Regions from separate parts of the Paenibacillus sp. FSL H8-0048 genome, predicted to be linked through region 2. Evidence: a T-box and tRNA genes for the amino acid it is inferred to sense, from the RefSeq annotation. Region 2 holds a T-box; the other holds one or more tRNA genes.

Region 1 (9,395 bases), 2.5 Mb from region 2:
CCAATGCTGACCTTCAAGCTGGCAGACCGTTTTGTAACCATCAGTTCCACTGACAAATCACTCAGCAAAGCACAGATCGAGAAAGTGGCTGTAGGCGTAACGAAGCTAAACAAATAATCACTACTGCTTCTATAGAGTAGAATGCAAAAGGGATGTCTGCAGAGCCGTAACTGGCCGGGCAGACATCCCTGCTTTTTTAATAGAAGAATGCATACTTTTCACGCTATACATTATCCTTCTATTTCTCGCCAAAACGGTGGCGTCCTTTATAAGACGGTAAAGCCGTTTCCGCTTGTGACATGCTTGTTACTGTTATTTGTTGGAGCTATGCTGCTTGTTGGCCAGTCTTGCGCCTGGGGTTCCTTTACCGCGGTTTCTGTTCTTTAGCGCTTTACGCTGATTCTCCTGGAACTTCTCCACGAATTCATGAGTGTCCATAACAATCCCCCTAGATGGTTAGATAACGTAGGCTTATGGCTTCCATAGCTTACGTTTAGGTATTCGGTTATTCTGTCCATTTGCAGCTAATAGCATTCTAAGATGTTAGTTATAAAATAATGCTTGCAATGAATTATTATCCGTGATATATTCTATTTCTGGCCGCGAAACATCAACGCCGGGCTCGAAAAGAAGTTAAAAAAAAGAGCTTGCATTGATCGGCTGAATGTGATATATTATAAGAGTTGCTGGTGACGCGGTAATCGTCGCTGACAACGAGCTTGATCTTTGAAAACTGAACAACGAGTGAGTATCTGGAGATCACTTCGGTGAGATCCAAAATTAGAGAATGTAACAATTCTCGTCAGATGTTTCAAAATGAGCAATCGCTCTTTCTATACTGCAAACTCTTCATCCGCTCAGCTGAGCTGGACCGAAGAGTTTGCAGGTGACGCTTACTTCGTAAGTGTCCTAATTGGAGAGTTTGATCCTGGCTCAGGACGAACGCTGGCGGCGTGCCTAATACATGCAAGTCGAGCGGAGTCTGAGAGGAAGCTTGCTTCCTTTCAGACTTAGCGGCGGACGGGTGAGTAACACGTAGGCAACCTGCCCTCAAGGCTGGGATAACTACCGGAAACGGTAGCTAATACCGGATAATTTCTTTCTTCTCCTGAGGAGAGAATGAAAGGCGGAGCAATCTGCTGCTTGGGGATGGGCCTGCGGCGCATTAGCTAGTTGGTGGGGTAACGGCCCACCAAGGCGACGATGCGTAGCCGACCTGAGAGGGTGAACGGCCACACTGGGACTGAGACACGGCCCAGACTCCTACGGGAGGCAGCAGTAGGGAATCTTCCGCAATGGGCGCAAGCCTGACGGAGCAACGCCGCGTGAGTGATGAAGGTTTTCGGATCGTAAAGCTCTGTTGCCAGGGAAGAACGTCCGGTAGAGTAACTGCTGCCGGAGTGACGGTACCTGAGAAGAAAGCCCCGGCTAACTACGTGCCAGCAGCCGCGGTAATACGTAGGGGGCAAGCGTTGTCCGGAATTATTGGGCGTAAAGCGCGCGCAGGCGGTTATTTAAGTCTGGTGTTTAAACCTTGGGCTCAACCTGAGGTCGCACTGGAAACTGGGTGACTTGAGTACAGAAGAGGAAAGTGGAATTCCACGTGTAGCGGTGAAATGCGTAGATATGTGGAGGAACACCAGTGGCGAAGGCGACTTTCTGGGCTGTAACTGACGCTGAGGCGCGAAAGCGTGGGGAGCAAACAGGATTAGATACCCTGGTAGTCCACGCCGTAAACGATGAGTGCTAGGTGTTAGGGGTTTCGATACCCTTGGTGCCGAAGTTAACACAGTAAGCACTCCGCCTGGGGAGTACGGTCGCAAGACTGAAACTCAAAGGAATTGACGGGGACCCGCACAAGCAGTGGAGTATGTGGTTTAATTCGAAGCAACGCGAAGAACCTTACCAGGTCTTGACATCCAACTAACGAAGCAGAGATGCATCAGGTGCCCTTCGGGGAAAGTTGAGACAGGTGGTGCATGGTTGTCGTCAGCTCGTGTCGTGAGATGTTGGGTTAAGTCCCGCAACGAGCGCAACCCTTGACTTTAGTTGCCAGCAGGTTGAGCTGGGCACTCTAGAGTGACTGCCGGTGACAAACCGGAGGAAGGTGGGGATGACGTCAAATCATCATGCCCCTTATGACCTGGGCTACACACGTACTACAATGGCCGGTACAACGGGAAGCGAAGCCGCGAGGTGGAGCCAATCCCAGCAAAGCCGGTCTCAGTTCGGATTGCAGGCTGCAACTCGCCTGCATGAAGTCGGAATTGCTAGTAATCGCGGATCAGCATGCCGCGGTGAATACGTTCCCGGGTCTTGTACACACCGCCCGTCACACCACGAGAGTTTACAACACCCGAAGTCGGTGGGGTAACCCGCAAGGGAGCCAGCCGCCGAAGGTGGGGTAGATGATTGGGGTGAAGTCGTAACAAGGTAGCCGTATCGGAAGGTGCGGCTGGATCACCTCCTTTCTATGGAGAATCGTTTCCTGCAACGGAAACATTCAAATCTTAAATCTAGCCGGTCGGCTAGTTACTCACTCGTTGGTCAGTTTTGAGAGCTCAAACTCTCACGCAAGAAACTTGATCCTTGAAAACTGGATACCGAAACGAATTTGCGTTTTAGAACATTCCTTTAAGCTGAACTTGTGTAAACAAGTTTCAATATTTTAGTGATGCTAAGCGATTTTCCTAACGGAAAACGCATTGGTTAAGCTACTAAGAGCACACGGAGGATGCCTAGGCGCCAGGAGCCGACGAAGGACGTGGCGAACAACGAAACTGCCTCGGGGAGCTGTAAGCAAGCTTTGATCCGGGGGTGTCCGAATGGGGAAACCCAGCTGTGGTAATTCGCAGTTACTCGTATCTGAATACATAGGATACGCAGAGGCAGACCAGGGGAACTGAAACATCTAAGTACCCTGAGGAAGAGAAAACAATAGTGATTCCGTCAGTAGCGGCGAGCGAACGCGGAACAGCCTAAACCAAGGGGCTTGCCTCTTGGGGTTGTGGGACGTCTCACATGGAGTTACAAAGGAATAGGGTAGGCGAAGAGGTCTGGAAAGGCCCGCGATAGAGGTAAAAGCCCTGTAGCCGAAATGGTATTCTCTCCGAGACGGATCCCGAGTAGTGCGGGGCACGTGAAACCCCGTATGAATCCAGCAGGACCATCTGCTAAGGCTAAATACTACCTGGCGACCGATAGTGAAACAGTACCGTGAGGGAAAGGTGAAAAGCACCCCGGAAGGGGAGTGAAATAGAACCTGAAACCGTGTGCTTACAAAAAGTCAGAGTCCTCTTTATGGATGATGGCGTGCCTTTTGTAGAATGAACCGGCGAGTTACGTTTAACATGCAAGGTTAAGGTGAGAAGCCGGAGCCGCAGCGAAAGCGAGTCTGAATAGGGCGACTGAGTATGTGGACGTAGACCCGAAACCGTGTGATCTACCCCTGTCCAGGGTGAAGGTGCGGTAACACGCACTGGAGGCCCGAACCCACGCATGTTGAAAAATGCGGGGATGAGGTGGGGGTAGCGGAGAAATTCCAATCGAACTCGGAGATAGCTGGTTCTCCCCGAAATAGCTTTAGGGCTAGCCTCGGTGAATGGAGTGGTGGAGGTAGAGCACTGATTGGGTGCGGGGCCCGCAAGGGTTACCAAGCTCAGTCAAACTCCGAATGCCATTTACTTCTTGCCGGGAGTCAGACAGTGAGTGCTAAGATCCATTGTCAAAAGGGAAACAGCCCAGACCATCAGCTAAGGTCCCCAAGTGTGTGTTAAGTGGGAAAGGATGTGGAGTTGCACAGACAACCAGGATGTTGGCTTAGAAGCAGCCACCATTGAAAGAGTGCGTAATAGCTCACTGGTCGAGTGACTCTGCGCCGAAAATGTAACGGGGCTAAACACACCACCGAAGCTATGGCTAGATGCTTTGCATCTGGGGTAGGGGAGCGTTGTATGTGGGTTGAAGGTGTACCGTAAGGAGCGCTGGACAGCATACAAGTGAGAATGCCGGTATGAGTAACGAAAAGATCAGTGAGAATCTGATCCGCCGAAAGCCCAAGGTTTCCTGAGGAAGGCTCGTCCGCTCAGGGTAAGTCGGGACCTAAGGCGAGGCCGACAGGCGTAGTCGAAGGACAACAGTTTGAAATTACTGTACCACCGTAATCCGCTATGAGCGATGGGGTGACGCAGGAGGGTAGTGACGCGGACTGATGGATGTCCGTCTAAGCAGTGAGGCTGGTGTGCAGGCAAATCCGCACACCGTGAAGGCTGGGCTGTGATGGGGAGCGAAAATTACAGTAGCGAAGGTCATGATCTCACACTGCCAAGAAAAGCCTCTAGTCAGGAGAAGGTGCCCGTACCGCAAACCGACACAGGTAGGCGAGAAGAGAATTCTAAGGCGCGCGGAAGAACTCTCGTTAAGGAACTCGGCAAAATGACCCCGTAACTTCGGGAGAAGGGGTGCCTCGGTAGGGTGAATAGCCCGAGGGGGCCGCAGTGAAAAGGCCCAAGCGACTGTTTAGCAAAAACACAGGTCTGTGCGAAGCCGTAAGGCGAAGTATACGGGCTGACGCCTGCCCGGTGCTGGAAGGTTAAGGGGAGCGGTTAGGAGCAATCCGAAGCTGTGAACCGAAGCCCCAGTAAACGGCGGCCGTAACTATAACGGTCCTAAGGTAGCGAAATTCCTTGTCAGGTAAATTCTGACCCGCACGAATGGCGTAACGACTTGGGCGCTGTCTCAACGAGAGATCCGGTGAAATTTTAATACCTGTGAAGATGCAGGTTACCCGCGACAAGACGGAAAGACCCCATGGAGCTTTACTGCAGCTTGATATTGAATTTGGGTACGATCTGTACAGGATAGGTGGGAGCCGTTGAAGCAGGAGCGCAAGCTTCTGTGGAGGCGCCGTTGGGATACCACCCTGATCGTATCTAGGTTCTAACCTGGTACCCTTAGCGGGTACGGGGACCGTGTCAGGCGGGCAGTTTGACTGGGGCGGTCGCCTCCTAAAGAGTAACGGAGGCGTTCAAAGGTTCCCTCAGAATGGTTGGAAATCATTCGCAGAGTGCAAAGGCATAAGGGAGCTTGACTGCGAGACCTACAAGTCGAGCAGGGACGAAAGTCGGACTTAGTGATCCGGTGGTACCGCATGGAAGGGCCATCGCTCAACGGATAAAAGCTACCCTGGGGATAACAGGCTTATCTCCCCCAAGAGTCCACATCGACGGGGAGGTTTGGCACCTCGATGTCGGCTCATCGCATCCTGGGGCTGAAGTAGGTCCCAAGGGTTGGGCTGTTCGCCCATTAAAGCGGTACGCGAGCTGGGTTCAGAACGTCGTGAGACAGTTCGGTCCCTATCTGTCGTGGGCGCAGGAAATTTGAGAGGAGCTGTCCTTAGTACGAGAGGACCGGGATGGACGTACCGCTGGTGCATCAGTTGTTCCGCCAGGAGCATGGCTGAGTAGCTACGTACGGACGGGATAAGCGCTGAAAGCATCTAAGCGTGAAGCCCCCCTCAAGATGAGATTTCCCAACATGTAAGACCCCTTGAAGACGACGAGGTAGATAGGTTGGAGGTGGAAGTGCAGCAATGCATGGAGCTGACCAATACTAATCGGTCGAGGGCTTATCCAAAAAACTACCCCAAAAAGTGAAGATGACGCTGACGAAGCGGATTCCGAGTACTTTCCGGGGGCCCCGTAAGAAGGGCGAGCGCAGATTCGTTTCGGATTCAGTTTTCAGGAATCAAATTCCTGAAGCATTTACGCTGTAAATGCCCGTTTGGTGGCGATAGCGGAGGGGTTCCACACGTACCCATCCCGAACACGACCGTTAAGCCCTCCAGCGCCGATGGTACTTGGACCGAAGGGTCCTGGGAGAGTAGGACGCCGCCAAGCGGACCATCCACACACATTGTGGTATTTTTTTTGCCTAATTGTTTACATATTCCCTGATAGCTCAGTTGGTAGAGCACTCGACTGTTAATCGAGTTGTCACAGGTTCGAGTCCTGTTCGGGGAGCCATATGGAGAGGTGTCCGAGTTTGGCCGAAGGAGCACGATTGGAAATCGTGTAGGCGCCACAAGCGTCTCGAGGGTTCGAATCCCTCTCTCTCCGTAGCTGTACTTCCCTGCAAGGGGATGAGAACCCTCTGTGGTTCGTTGGAGCATAAGCTTCGTTAGCACTACATCGCAATCTCGTAACGAAGTGAAGAGTATCCCTCTCTCTCCGTAGCGTTACCTCCCTGCAAGGGGATGAGAGTAAATGTATTTACAGCATGGCTCGTTGGTCAAGGGGTTAAGACACCTCCCTTTCACGGAGGTAACATGGGTTCGAATCCCATACGAGTCACCACTTTCTTCTTTGGATGATGGGATGAGAATTCCCTGGGTTCGTTGAAGCATAGGCATCGTAAGGAATACTTCGCAATCTCGTAACGGAGTGAAGAGTCTCCCAAACGAGTCATATATGGAGGCTTAGCTCAGCTGGGAGAGCATCTGCCTTACAAGCAGAGGGTCGGGGGTTCGAACCCCTCAGCCTCCACCATCTTTCTTAACCGAATAGATTTTGTACAATGACGCGGGGTGGAGCAGCCCGGTAGCTCGTCGGGCTCATAACCCGAAGGCCGCAGGTTCAAATCCTGCCCCCGCAACCAATCTTCACAAAGTACTAAACCTGGAACCGTGGTGTAGTTGGCCTAACATGCCTGCCTGTCACGCAGGAGACCGCGGGTTCGAATCCCGTCGGTTCCGCCATTTTAATTGGTATTAAGACATGAGGGATTGAGCATCCTATATCTCGAAGTATAGAGTATCCATCCGATTCCGTAGTATTTTGCTAATTATAATATTGGGGATTAGCCAAGCGGTAAGGCAACGGACTTTGACTCCGTCATTCATAGGTTCGATTCCTATATCCCCAGCCATCTATTTTCGATTGTTTCTCTTGTGAGAGCCATTAGCTCAGTTGGTAGAGCACCTGACTTTTAATCAGGGTGTCGAAGGTTCGAGTCCTTCATGGCTCACCATTTTCTTGTAACGTGTGCGCGTGTGGCGGAATGGCAGACGCACCAGACTTAGGATCTGGCGTTTCACGACGTGGGGGTTCAAGTCCCTTCACGCGCACCATGTTTTTGCGGACGTGGCTCAGCGGTAGAGCATCGCCTTGCCAAGGCGAGGGTCGCGGGTTCGATTCCCGTCGTCCGCTCCATATAGATTTTGCGCCCTTAGCTCAGCTGGATAGAGCGTTTGACTACGAATCAAAAGGTCGGGAGTTCGAATCTCTCAGGGCGCGCCATATATTGCTTCCTTGAATTATCTAAGTGTCCGTCAGATTCGAACGAGTTCGTTGGAGCATATGCTTCGATAGGATTACTTCGCAATCGGATGCGTTGCATCCGTATCTCTCAGGGCGTGCCATTACTACTTCATTAATTATTAACGGGATGTAGCTCAGCTTGGTAGAGCACCTGGTTTGGGACCAGGGGGTCGCATGTTCAAATCGTGTCATCCCGATATTTCATTTCACCTATGCGGGTGTAGTTCAATGGTAGAACTTCAGCCTTCCAAGCTGATAGCGTGGGTTCGATTCCCATCACCCGCTTATATCTGTATCACGTGAGTCTGTCATCCCTATAGGGATGACAGACTTTTTTGCTATTCGGATATGTATGCGAAAAATCGAATACGTTCGCTGCTGATGAGCTATATAAGGAGAATGTATGCGGAAAACCGAACACAATAGAATTCAGAGTATCTATGGTTAATTTGGCTAAGCTGTAGCAGTCAAATGGCAGCCAGAAGGCAGAGAGATGGAGAAAAGTAAGCTCCGTTTAGAGTGGTATTAGCACCAGTATCCTTCACCCGCTAGGGTGATCTTCTTGTATGGCCGGGATTGCAATAGTATTGAAGGGCGTTATGTTTCTATAGAACTGATATAGTATAACTATTGGACTATTGGATCATAGGCAACACTTACTTGGAAGCTGAGGAGCATTTGTTATGACAGACAAAGTAATACGGATTTTTAGAATCATTAACGCTATTCAGTCGAACCCCGGGATTACTGCAGCAGATTTGGCCTTTAGGTGCGAGGTGAATATTAGAACGATCTACAGGGATCTTGAGGTGATCAGCCATTTTGCTCCGGTTACGAATGAGGGAAGGGGCACGGGGTACCGGTTCATGGGGAAGTTCTTTTTGTATCCGCTGGATTTCTCGGAGCAGGAGTCGCTGGCGTTCTCTTTGCTGCCTTCGGTACTGAACCAGGATAGAATTCCGCCGGGTTTTCATTCTGCGTATGACAAGGTGATGGGTACTCATCTGAAGGAGAAATCGCGGCAAAATGGCCTGCTGGAGAATATCGCGGATATTATTCAAATGGGCACCCCGGCCTACCGCAAGGAAAGCCGGAACTTCCTGCAGCCGCTGATTGGAGCAATTCTGGAGCAGCGCAGCATCCGTACGGTATACCACTCGCAATCAAGCAACGTCACTACGGCGCGGAAGATTGACCCGTATTATCTGATCCCGCGGGATCAGCGCTTTTATCTCATTGGCTATTGTCATCTGAAGGGCGCCATCCGTACGTTCCGGATCAGCCGGTTTGAGCAGGTGGAGATGACGGCATCCACTTTTGATAAGGGGAATTTCAATATTAAGCAATATCTGAAAAACACCTGGTCGATCAACCGGGGAACCCGAAATGTCACGTTCAAGGTACGGTTCGATCCGGAGGTGGCGCGTTACATTAAGGAAGAGGAGCTGTTCGTGCAGCCGCGGATGAGCGAAGAAGGCGATGGAACACTGCTGTTCGAAGTCACGGTTAATAATGAGAAGGAGTTCATCAAGTGGATTCTGCAGTATGGCCCAAATGCGGAGATTCTGGAGCCGGAGTCGGCCAGGGAGCGCTTGAAGGAGCGGCTGGAGCATTGGCTGGATGTGTATCAGCAGTAGCCGCAGACTACAATATTACATAATATGGAATAAAATATGTCGAAAAGGTTAGATTGAATAGCTCAACTGGAGAATAAAGGATTTTTTAGAGAGATATATGCCCTGAATGAATTGACCGGAGCGGTGAAGCAGGTTATTATTGGAATATAATGGAATGATAGGAGGCAAGATAGAAATTGCTGGAACTGGATGGGATGAATGAAGACTCTTTGACTGATATGCTTAAAGTCTCGTTCTCATGGGAGAACTGGGCGGCAATTCTCGAGATTTCAGACAAGCTCTTTGAACTTGCAGTTCTAACCTACGGCTCCCATCAACAGGGTGCAAAGAAGTATTTTTTGAAAAAAAATATAGTGTATTATCTCGGCTACAGCGCGTGCATGAAGGGGATTGCCTATCAAAAGCTCGGTAACCTCGCTGAATCAAGAAAATGTATAGGCTT
Region 2 (9,395 bases):
ACCGGCTGGCGATGATCCGGGACGGCGTGCTGCTGGCGGCCGATACTCCGGCCGGACTGCTTCACGCTACCGGTGCCGCCAGCATTGAGGAAGCCTTCCTCTATTATGGAGGTGCACGCCGGTGAGAATACGGGCCATTACCCTGAGAATTCTGCAGCAGTTCATCCATGACCGGAGAACCATGGCGCTGATGTTCATCGCCCCCCTGCTGGTGCTTAGCCTGATGAGCCTGGTGTTCGGCAGCGATGCTTATGAGCCTAAAATCGGTGTCTCTGGGGGCGCGGCAGTATTCAGTTCAGCGCTGGAAGCCCAGCAGGCTGAGGTTACCGGCTACGCCGAGGAAGCAAACGGGCAGGCCGCCATGAAGGCGGGAGATATCGATGCTCTCCTTACAATGAAGGGAGACGCACCCGCTGTTATTCTTGAAGGCAGCAATCCGGCGGCTAACCGCGCTGTAATCATGGCGCTCCAGGAAGCTGCGCAGAGCCTCCGGCCGCAAGCGCCGGGCGGAGGACAGCTCCAGCCGCAGATCAGCTATCTGTATGGCGCGGAGGATATGAAGACGATCGACCGCTTCGGCCCGATTATGATCGGGGTGTTCGTGTTCTTCTTTGTCTTCCTGATTGCCGGTGTCTCCTTCCTGCGCGAACGGACCACGGGCACGCTGGAGCGTCTGCTCTCCACCCCGCTGAAGCGCTGGGAGATCGTCACCGGTTATGTCTGCGGCTTCGGCATCTTCACCGTCTTCCAGGCTCTGCTGATCTCCTGGTTCTCCATCCAGGTGCTGGGGATTATGATGACGGGCAGCTTCGGCTACGTGCTGCTGATGACGCTGCTGCTGTCGATGTCGGCGCTGACCCTCGGCACCCTGCTCTCGGCGTTCGCCGCCAATGAGCTGCAGATGATCCAGTTCATCCCTCTGGTCATTGTGCCGCAGATCTTCCTGAGCGGATTATTTCCGCTGGATACCCTTCCCCTCTGGCTCCAGCGCATTGGACTCGCCACTCCGATGTACTACGGTTCACAGGCACTGATGGATATCATGGTTCGCGGCAGAGGCTGGAGCAATATCGCCGGGGATGTGTTCATGCTGATCGGCTTCTCTCTGCTGTTCATGCTGCTAAATGTGCTGGCTCTGCGCAAGCACCGCAGAATGTGAAGAGTGAACGGGCTATGGTACACTAGAAGGAACTGCAAGAGTCTGGAGGTTCTATTGATGGAGAATAACCCTGCTGCCGATCAGGAGCAGCTGGAGCAAGACCAGTGGATTCAGGAGCTGCTGGATCTCAGCGAGAAGGAGCAGGTCACGCCCAAGCAGCTGTCCATTCTGCGGGCGGCGATTGATGTGTTTGCAGAGAAGGGCTTCTCGGCGGCCGCCACCAGTGAAATCGCCCAGAAGGCGGGCGTGGCCGAAGGCACGATCTTCCGTTATTACCGGACCAAAAAAGATCTCCTGCTTGCCATCGTGGTCCCCACCATGAGCCGGATGATCGCCCCGTTCGTGCTGCGCAACTTCAGCGGTGTGCTGGATGTGCCGTTCGAGAGCTACGAGGATTTCCTTAAGGCCTTCATGGTGAACCGGCTGGAGTTCGTCCGCAGGAATCTCAAGATCGTCAAAATTCTCATTCAGGAGATCCCCTTCCAGCCTGCGCTGAAGGAGCAGCTGACCGAGAATATCTTCGAGCAGGTCCTGGCCCGCGTTACTGCAATTACTGAGCACTTCAAAGCGGAAGGTGAAGTGATTGACGCGCCAACGCCTGCAATTATCCGCTTCACGATATCGGCGATTATCGGATACCTGCTGACGCGGCTGGTGCTGATGCCCGAGCAGGACTGGAATGATGAGGCTGAGATTGAACAGACTATAAGCTTCATTCTGCATGGGATCGGCGGGAATGGCTTAGACAGAAGCAATAAAAGGAAGTGAGTATACGTGGGTTATCAGGTGCCGGAACGGGTAATCAAGCTGCTGTGCGGCAACGCCGCTTTTGACCAGGGGGCAGCTTATTATCATGCCCATAAGGTGGACCTTGTCTATACGGAGCATAATGAGGAAGACGAGTATTCCAAATACCGCGCTGAGGTCCATGGGCTGGACAGCCATGAGATTGCGCTGATCATCGACAGTGACGGGGATGTGCAGGGAGAATGCACCTGCCCGGCTTACTATCACGGCGGCCCCTTTTGCAAGCATATTGCGGCGGCGCTGGTGACGGTTCTCTACCGCAGCCGGACAGCCGGAGCTGAAGAGGCTGAGGAGATGCAGGCAGATGCGGGGGAGGCTCATCCCGCACAGGCCGGCAGTCCGCCGCTGGCAGAGGACAGCTTCGGCCCCGCCGGGGCAGAGCACCGGGAGCGCAGCGGAGACCGGCAGCTGGTGAGCAGCATGCTCGGGATATTCACCGGAGGACGGCAGCGGCCAAGCGGTGCAGGCACGTATATCGATCTGCGGACACCGCTTCAGGTGGAGTTCATCTGCCGGCCCTTCAACTTCAGCTACGGCAGCACGATGCTTGGGCTGGAAGTGAGGCTTGGTCCGAAACGCCTTTATATTGTGCAGAAGATCAGATCTTTTTTGGAGCAGGTGCACCGGGGCGAGCCTTATGAATTCACGGCGCATTTCAGCTATGATCCCGCCCTGCACAGCTTCTCCAAGAAGGATAATGAGGTCCTGCAGAAGCTGATTGAGATCATGCTCAATGAGAAGGTCTACAATAGTCTCACCAGCCCGTATGGTTCCCGCACTAACCCTACCGGGAATGACCGGCTGCTGCCGGTTGCCCCTTTTTTCTGGGAAAGTCTGTATCCCCTGCTAGAAGCAGCGCCTGCCGTTCGCCTTCAGCATGGACAGCTTCTGATGGAACGCTTGTCCCTCTCGGAGGAGCTGCTGCCGCTCAGCTTCCAGTTCGACCAGGCACAGGAGGACGGCTACCGGCTGGATGTCCGGGGACTTGAGCAGCTTACGATTCTGGAGAGCTACGGGCTGGTCTTGACCGAGGGCAGGCTGCTGAAGCTTCCGGCGCAGGAATGTGGGCGGCTCTCCGAGCTGAAGCGGATGCTCAGCGGCAGCCGGCGGGACAGCCTGGCGATTGCACCTGAGCAGATGGAGCCCTTCATGGAAACCGTCATCCCCGGGCTGAAGAAGCTGGGCAGGGTGAGCATTGCCGACTCCATTGCGGATAAGATCGTCCAGACCCGGCTTCACGCCAGACTCTACCTGGACCGGGTAAGGGACCGGCTGCTGGCCGGGCTTGAATTCCAGTACGGCGGGATTGTTATCAATCCGCTGGAGGAAAAGGCCCATGAGCGGAGCAGCGAGGTCATTCTGATGCGGGACGGGGAAGCCGAGCGGCGGATTCTGGACCTGATGGCCCATGAGTCCTTCTCGCGGACGGAGAGCGGATATATCATGCGTGACGAGGACGGGGAATTCGACTTCCTGCATCATACCATCCCGCTGCTGGAGCCGCTGCTTCAGGTCTATGCGACCACTGCAGTCAAGGATCGGGTGCTTACGGAGCATGCTCCGCCCAAGGTCAGCCTGAGCTGGAACGAGAAGACCGACTGGCTCGACTTCAAATTCGCCATGGATGGCATCACGGATAAAGACATCACAGAGGTCCTGAAATCTCTTCAGGAAAAGCGTAAGTATCACCGGCTCAAGGACGGAGCCCTGCTCCCGCTGGATACCTCAGAGTTCCAGGAAATTATCGACCTGATGAACGAGCTCGGCGTCCGCAGCGTGGATATCCGGAGTTCGGAGTTCTCCCTGCCGCTGGTCCGCGCCCTCCATCTCCATGCAGGCACCCTCCAGGGGCAGACGATCGAGACCGGCCGCTCCTTCCGGCGGCTGCTCGCTAATATGGCGAGTCCCGAGAATCTGGACTTCCCGCTGCCGGAGAGTCTGGCTCCCGTGCTGCGGGATTATCAGCAGTACGGCTTCCAGTGGATGAGGACGCTGGCCCATTACCGCTTCGGCGGGATTCTGGCGGACGACATGGGCCTCGGCAAAACACTCCAGAGCATCGCCTTCCTGCTCTCTGAGCTGGAAGACATCCGGCAGAGCGGCGTACCTGCGCTGGTGGTTGCCCCTGCTTCCCTGGTCTATAACTGGCTTAATGAGCTGAAGCGCTTCGCCCCGGAGATTAAGGCGGTCATTGCTGACGGCAACTCTGGTGAACGCGGACGGATCGTGCGGAACACGGCCGGGCATGATGTCATCATCACCTCGTACCCGCTGCTGCGCAGAGATGTGGACGAGTACGCCAAGCGGTCGTTCCATACGCTCATTCTGGATGAAGCGCAGATGATCAAGAATCATGAGACCCAGACTTCACAGGCGGTCAGATTGCTTCAGGCCCGTTACCGTTTTGCGCTGACCGGTACACCGGTGGAGAATGCACTGGAGGACCTGTGGTCGATCTTCAGCGTTGTCTTCCCCGGCTTGTTCCCCGGGAAGAAAGCCTTCCATGACCTTCCCCGGGAGACGGTCGCCAGGCGCGCCCGCCCCTTCCTGCTGCGCCGTCTGAAGAGCGATGTGCTGAAGGAGCTGCCGGACAAAATCGAGTCCCTCCAGGCCTCCGAGCTGCTGCCGGAGCAGAAACGGCTCTATGTCGCTTATCTGGCGCGGCTACGCAAAGAGGCGCTCAAGCATCTGGACAGCGACAGCTTTGGGGGCGGCCGGATCAAGGTGCTGGCCGGACTGACCCGGCTGCGCCAGCTGTGCTGCCATCCGGCCCTGTTCGTGGACGGATATACCGGAGGCTCCGGCAAATTCGAGCAGCTGCTGGAGATCATCGATGAGTGCCGCAGCTCCGGCAAACGGATGCTGATCTTCTCACAGTTCACGCAGATGCTCGGTATGATCGGGCGCGAGCTGGCCCTGCTCGGGATTCCGCATTTCTATCTGGACGGACAAACCCCGGCCTCCCGGCGGGTTGAGCTGTGCAGCCGCTTCAATGAAGGCGAGCGCGACCTGTTCCTGATCTCGCTGAAGGCTGGCGGCACCGGCCTCAACCTGACCGGTGCCGATACGGTCATTCTCTACGACCTGTGGTGGAACCCTGCGGTCGAGCAGCAGGCGGCCGACCGCGCCCACCGGATCGGGCAGAAAAAGATCGTCCAGGTTATCCGCCTGGTAGCCCAGGGTACAGTGGAGGATAAGATGTACGAGCTGCAGCAGAAGAAGAAAAATCTGATTGACGAGGTGATCCAGCCGGGGCAGGAGGCGCTGCCCGGCCTGAGCGAACAGGACATCCGCGAGATCCTCTCTATCTGAGGCATCTGCGAGTTGTTGCCAGACCCGGCCTGGGAGATTTTCTGCTGTATTTTGTACACTAGAATAAGGCCATATTGGCTGAGAAATCGGATCTGTTGCACTTTGTACACTAGAGTTTTACGTATCTGCTGTTTCCGAGCAGAAATTCAAAAATCAAATGTATGAAATGCAGTAGAATGGTTTTTTGCGCCCAAAAGTACAGTTTCTATTGCACAGAATACAATACCAGCAAAATGCGTGCTTTGAAGACGGGACAAGAACCTGAAGCGGAACCCGGTTTGGACGCATCCGGCAAGTCCGGTATACTGCGTGCCGGCCAACTCGATTGGCTGCAATGTGAAGTGGGAGGGCCAGGATGCCCACTGGATGCCTGCCGAGGCTTGCGTTCCGGTATAACCCAAATATAAACAGGGACCTTCTGAGCGAGCAGCTCTGCAAGGTCCCTGTTTCATTTTACAGCTGGCAAGTCCAGAATAATATCCTAACCCTCTATACGTCTGAGCTTAATTTCTCATGCGTCACTACACGGTGTGCATTCACCAGCTGGCCGGTCGATGTCTTGCCCCACACGGATATTCCAATCTCATCTTCATCTACTTCTCCAGTGATGAACACAAATTCAAAGGCATTGAGATCGGCAAAATAATCCCGGGTTACCACCTGATTCGGAGCAACATCAATCACCTCACTGACATACAGCGTTCTGGTAGCGCCCAGCACGTATCCCTGAATACTAATAGAGGTGCTGCCTGGGGCACTCCGCTTGACAATTCTTACCGTCACCGTCTGCGTAGGTCTGACTCCCGAAACGGCATTGTTCTCTATCGGTCCTGTTGACAAAATCGCCATCCTGTCTCGCCCTCCCTTGAAGTTCTAGTGTCAATGCACGATATATTCATATTCGGACGTTCCTGTAACGGTGTGGACACAGGCCTGAGCCCAATCACCAATGACCGCAGGCACGCATATCCTTGAATAAGGAAAGACTGCCCATAGGCTGAGCTTTCTGCATACGAATGCCGAACGGAAGAAGGGACTCCCATGCCCCCTCCAGGAAAAGGAAAGAAGCCCGCCGCCAAAAAAACATCATCCAGCTCCAAAACCCAGACCCCTAAAGGGCTTGAATTCGCCGTAGCCGCACTTCTGTTGACCGGCAAGCTGAAAGTAGACTCTATCCAGATGTACACGGACGCATCGATGTTCGTCAGTCTGGTAGGCAAATATAAAACCCTAAGCGATCTGAGTAGTGACAATGTCGATAAGCTGGTCAGCTTCCTCGATGACAACAGCAGCCTGACGCTGAACGAGATCATGACCGCTTTGAAAAAGAAAGCCGGGAACATCTGAACACTTACGAAAGTAAAATGGGAGGGATGGGGTTATGGACAGTTTTGACGGAGAAGGATTTGCCGGCGGGCTCCTGCTGGTCATTGTAATTATGCTGCTGATTTATGGTTCAACAGACATTAAGAATCTGACAGGAGCGCCCAATGACGAGTAATTATTAACCGGAGGACGCCTGCTGCACAGTAATCTGCTCTTGCTTTCTCCCAGAAATTCGCTATACTGATACAAATCCATATTCAATCGATGACCGGGAGAGTAATGGTCTTATATCTAGTCCCCAGCGAGCCGGGTTAGTGGAAGCCGGTACAGATTAGAACCATGAAGCGCACCCGTGAGATGGACTTCTGAACCTTAGAGTAGGAAGCCCCGGCCGAGGACCGTTAACCTGTAAGGTGGCTGAACCGTAAGGCTTCAGCAACGAGAGTGGTACCGCGAGCGCACAAGCCTCGTCTCTTAGGAGATGAAGGCTTTTTTTGTCGTTATTTTATTCAGGAGGTTGTTATTGATGCCAATGTTAAGTGAGCTTATTCAAGAAAGCCTGAAGCAGTCTGTTCACACCATCGCGTTAACCCTGGGCGTGCCCGACATCGCTGAAGTCCATATTGCCCTGGAGCAGCCGGCGAGTGCCGACCACGGGGATTATTCCAGCAATATCGCTATGCAGCTCGCCCGCCCCTTGCGCAAAGCTCCACTGGCTATCGCCGGGCTAATCGCCGCTGAGCTCGAAGCTTCGGGCTCTGTGCACGGACTGGTGCTGAGAACCGAGGTAGCCGGTCCGGGGTTCATTAATATGTATCTGGATTGGCAGGCCTGGGCACGGGCGAAGGGGAATTTCACGCTTCCTCAGCATGCTGGGGGGTCGAAGGTGATCGTCGAGCATACGTCCGTTAACCCGAATAAAAGTATGCATATCGGCCATTTAAGAAACTCCTGTATCGGGGATGCGCTGGTGAGAGTACTGCGGGCGACCGGCCATTCTGTTGAGGTACACAACTATGTGGATGATCTCGGCAATCAGCTGGCAGATACCGTTGCCGGTCTGCTGAATGTTCCGCTGGCGGGAGAGCATGTAAGATTCGGAGACTACTGCTGGGACATCTATGCCGAGATTAACAAAACGTACGCACAGCAGCCGGAGATGGTGCAGAAACGGACCGGGATTCTTCATGCGCTGGAGGAAGGCCATGGTAATACTGCCTGGATTGGCAACCTCGTCGCCGGGCAGATTGTGAAAGAGCATGTGGAGGAGATGCGGGGGTTCGGCATTGACTACGATCTGCTGGTGTGGGAGAGCAGCATTCTGAAGGAGGGCTTTTGGGCCTCCGCGTTCGAGCTGCTGTCGCAGACGAAGATCTTCGTGCAGGAGACCGAAGGCAAGCTGGCAGGCTGCTGGATTCTGAAGCAACCCGCTGAAGACGCTGCACCGGACATGCAGGAGGAGCATCAGAAGGATAAGGTGCTGGTGCGCTCGAACGGAATTCTGACCTATACCGCCAAGGACATCGCCTATCATCTGTGGAAGTTCGGACTGCTGGAGAAGGATTTCAGCTACAGCGAATTTCAGAGCGGGCTGTGGACGACCGGCTTGAGCGGACAGGCTCTGCCTTTTGGACGGGCGGACCAGGTCGTGAACGTCATCGATTACCGGCAGGAATACCCGCAGCTGATGGTCAAGCAGGCGCTCAAGGCACTGGGATTCGGTGCGCAGGCAGACGCGCTGCATCATGTCAGCTATGGGGTGGTCTCGCTGAGTCCCGCTTCTGCAGCCAGTCTGGGCATTGATACCTCCAGCGGCAAAAGCTCCTACGCCATGTCCGGGCGCCAGGGAATCGGCATTAAGGTAACCGAACTGGTCCGGCTCATGGAAGACATGATTGAATCCACCCGTTCGGATAAAAACGGCCTATCCAGCAGGCTCATCGCCACCGCTGCCATCCGTTACTACCTGCTGCGCTTCAATCTGGGCACCGAGATTGTGTTCGACTTCAAACAAGCGATGGAAATCTCCGGCAACACCGGCGTTTACCTGATGTACGCCTACGCCCGGGCGCAGCGCGTACTTAGTAAGGCTGCGACGGGTGGCGTGGGCGAGTCTCGCGCTGGCGGGTCTGGCGCTGGCGGGTCTGGCGCTGGCGGGGCTGGCGCTGGCGGGGCTGGCGCTGGCGGGGCTGGCGTGGGCGGGGCTGGCGCTGGAGAGTCTGGCGCTGGCGGGTCTGGCGCTGGAGAGTCAGGCGTGGGCGGGGCGCCTCTGTTCCCGGCGCAGCTCGAAGCAGCTGAGCTTGCCCTGCTGAGACAGCTCAGCTTGTGGCAGGACACACTCTATACAGCAAGCCGGGAGCTTACGCCGAATACGATTTGTAACTATGCCTATTCCCTGGCCTCGTTGTTCAGTAACTTCTACTCAGCTTGTCCGATTCTCAAAGGCGGGGAAGCCAGCATCACCTTCCGCCTGTGGCTGACCCGCAGCTTCACCGATACGCTGGGCGAAGCATTGGATGTGCTCGGTCTGCCTAAGCCAGAGCGGATGTAGACACACCGATCCTTCATCCTCTTAAGAACCAATCGCTCTAGCGGATGAATGAGCAGCAACCTATGCGGGTCCGTGCAGCTTGCACGGCTCCCCCTTCTCCATCCGCACACTTCTGCGTGCATCCTGTGTAATGAGGTGCACTTCTGCACCTCATACGCTCATTTTGCTCAAATCTGGTGAACTCAGAGGAACTTATACATTACATTCGCTTATTTGGGCTGCATTCAGTAAATTCAGCGA

What was found. A T-box is a leader RNA that pairs with one kind of tRNA and senses whether it is charged. The one in region 2 lies ahead of NSU18_RS26350 (arginine--tRNA ligase), so its partner is inferred to be a tRNA-Arg.
Region 1: it has a tRNA-Arg gene. The T-box ahead of NSU18_RS26350 (arginine--tRNA ligase) is inferred to sense a tRNA for this amino acid. The anticodon was not compared.

What each region holds. Positions count from the first base shown of each region.
Region 1 is NZ_JBBODF010000001.1:3,578,936-3,588,330, reverse strand. Features, by position in the region: gene NSU18_RS15205 (hypothetical protein) at 1-117, shown strand, start outside; gene NSU18_RS15200 (DUF4023 family protein) at 313-438, opposite strand; rRNA gene NSU18_RS15195 (16S ribosomal RNA) at 911-2,471, shown strand; rRNA gene NSU18_RS15190 (23S ribosomal RNA) at 2,708-5,634, shown strand; rRNA gene rrf (5S ribosomal RNA) at 5,781-5,897, shown strand; tRNA gene NSU18_RS15180 (tRNA-Asn) at 5,948-6,023, shown strand; tRNA gene NSU18_RS15175 (tRNA-Ser) at 6,027-6,116, shown strand; tRNA gene NSU18_RS15170 (tRNA-Glu) at 6,279-6,353, shown strand; tRNA gene NSU18_RS15165 (tRNA-Val) at 6,470-6,545, shown strand; tRNA gene NSU18_RS15160 (tRNA-Met) at 6,578-6,654, shown strand; tRNA gene NSU18_RS15155 (tRNA-Asp) at 6,677-6,754, shown strand; tRNA gene NSU18_RS15150 (tRNA-Gln) at 6,850-6,924, shown strand; tRNA gene NSU18_RS15145 (tRNA-Lys) at 6,951-7,026, shown strand; tRNA gene NSU18_RS15140 (tRNA-Leu) at 7,043-7,126, shown strand; tRNA gene NSU18_RS15135 (tRNA-Gly) at 7,134-7,208, shown strand; tRNA gene NSU18_RS15130 (tRNA-Arg) at 7,219-7,295, shown strand; tRNA gene NSU18_RS15125 (tRNA-Pro) at 7,440-7,513, shown strand; tRNA gene NSU18_RS15120 (tRNA-Gly) at 7,531-7,601, shown strand; gene NSU18_RS15115 (helix-turn-helix transcriptional regulator) at 8,000-8,953, shown strand; gene NSU18_RS15110 (DNA-binding protein) at 9,130-9,395, shown strand, end outside.
Region 2 is NZ_JBBODF010000001.1:6,067,886-6,077,280, reverse strand. Features, by position in the region: gene NSU18_RS26380 (ABC transporter ATP-binding protein) at 1-125, shown strand, start outside; gene NSU18_RS26375 (ABC transporter permease) at 122-1,159, shown strand; gene NSU18_RS26370 (TetR/AcrR family transcriptional regulator) at 1,217-1,927, shown strand; gene NSU18_RS26365 (DEAD/DEAH box helicase) at 1,934-5,278, shown strand; gene NSU18_RS26360 (hypothetical protein) at 5,768-6,127, opposite strand; gene NSU18_RS26355 (hypothetical protein) at 6,320-6,625, shown strand; T-box leader at 6,860-7,082, shown strand; gene NSU18_RS26350 (arginine--tRNA ligase) at 7,137-9,155, shown strand.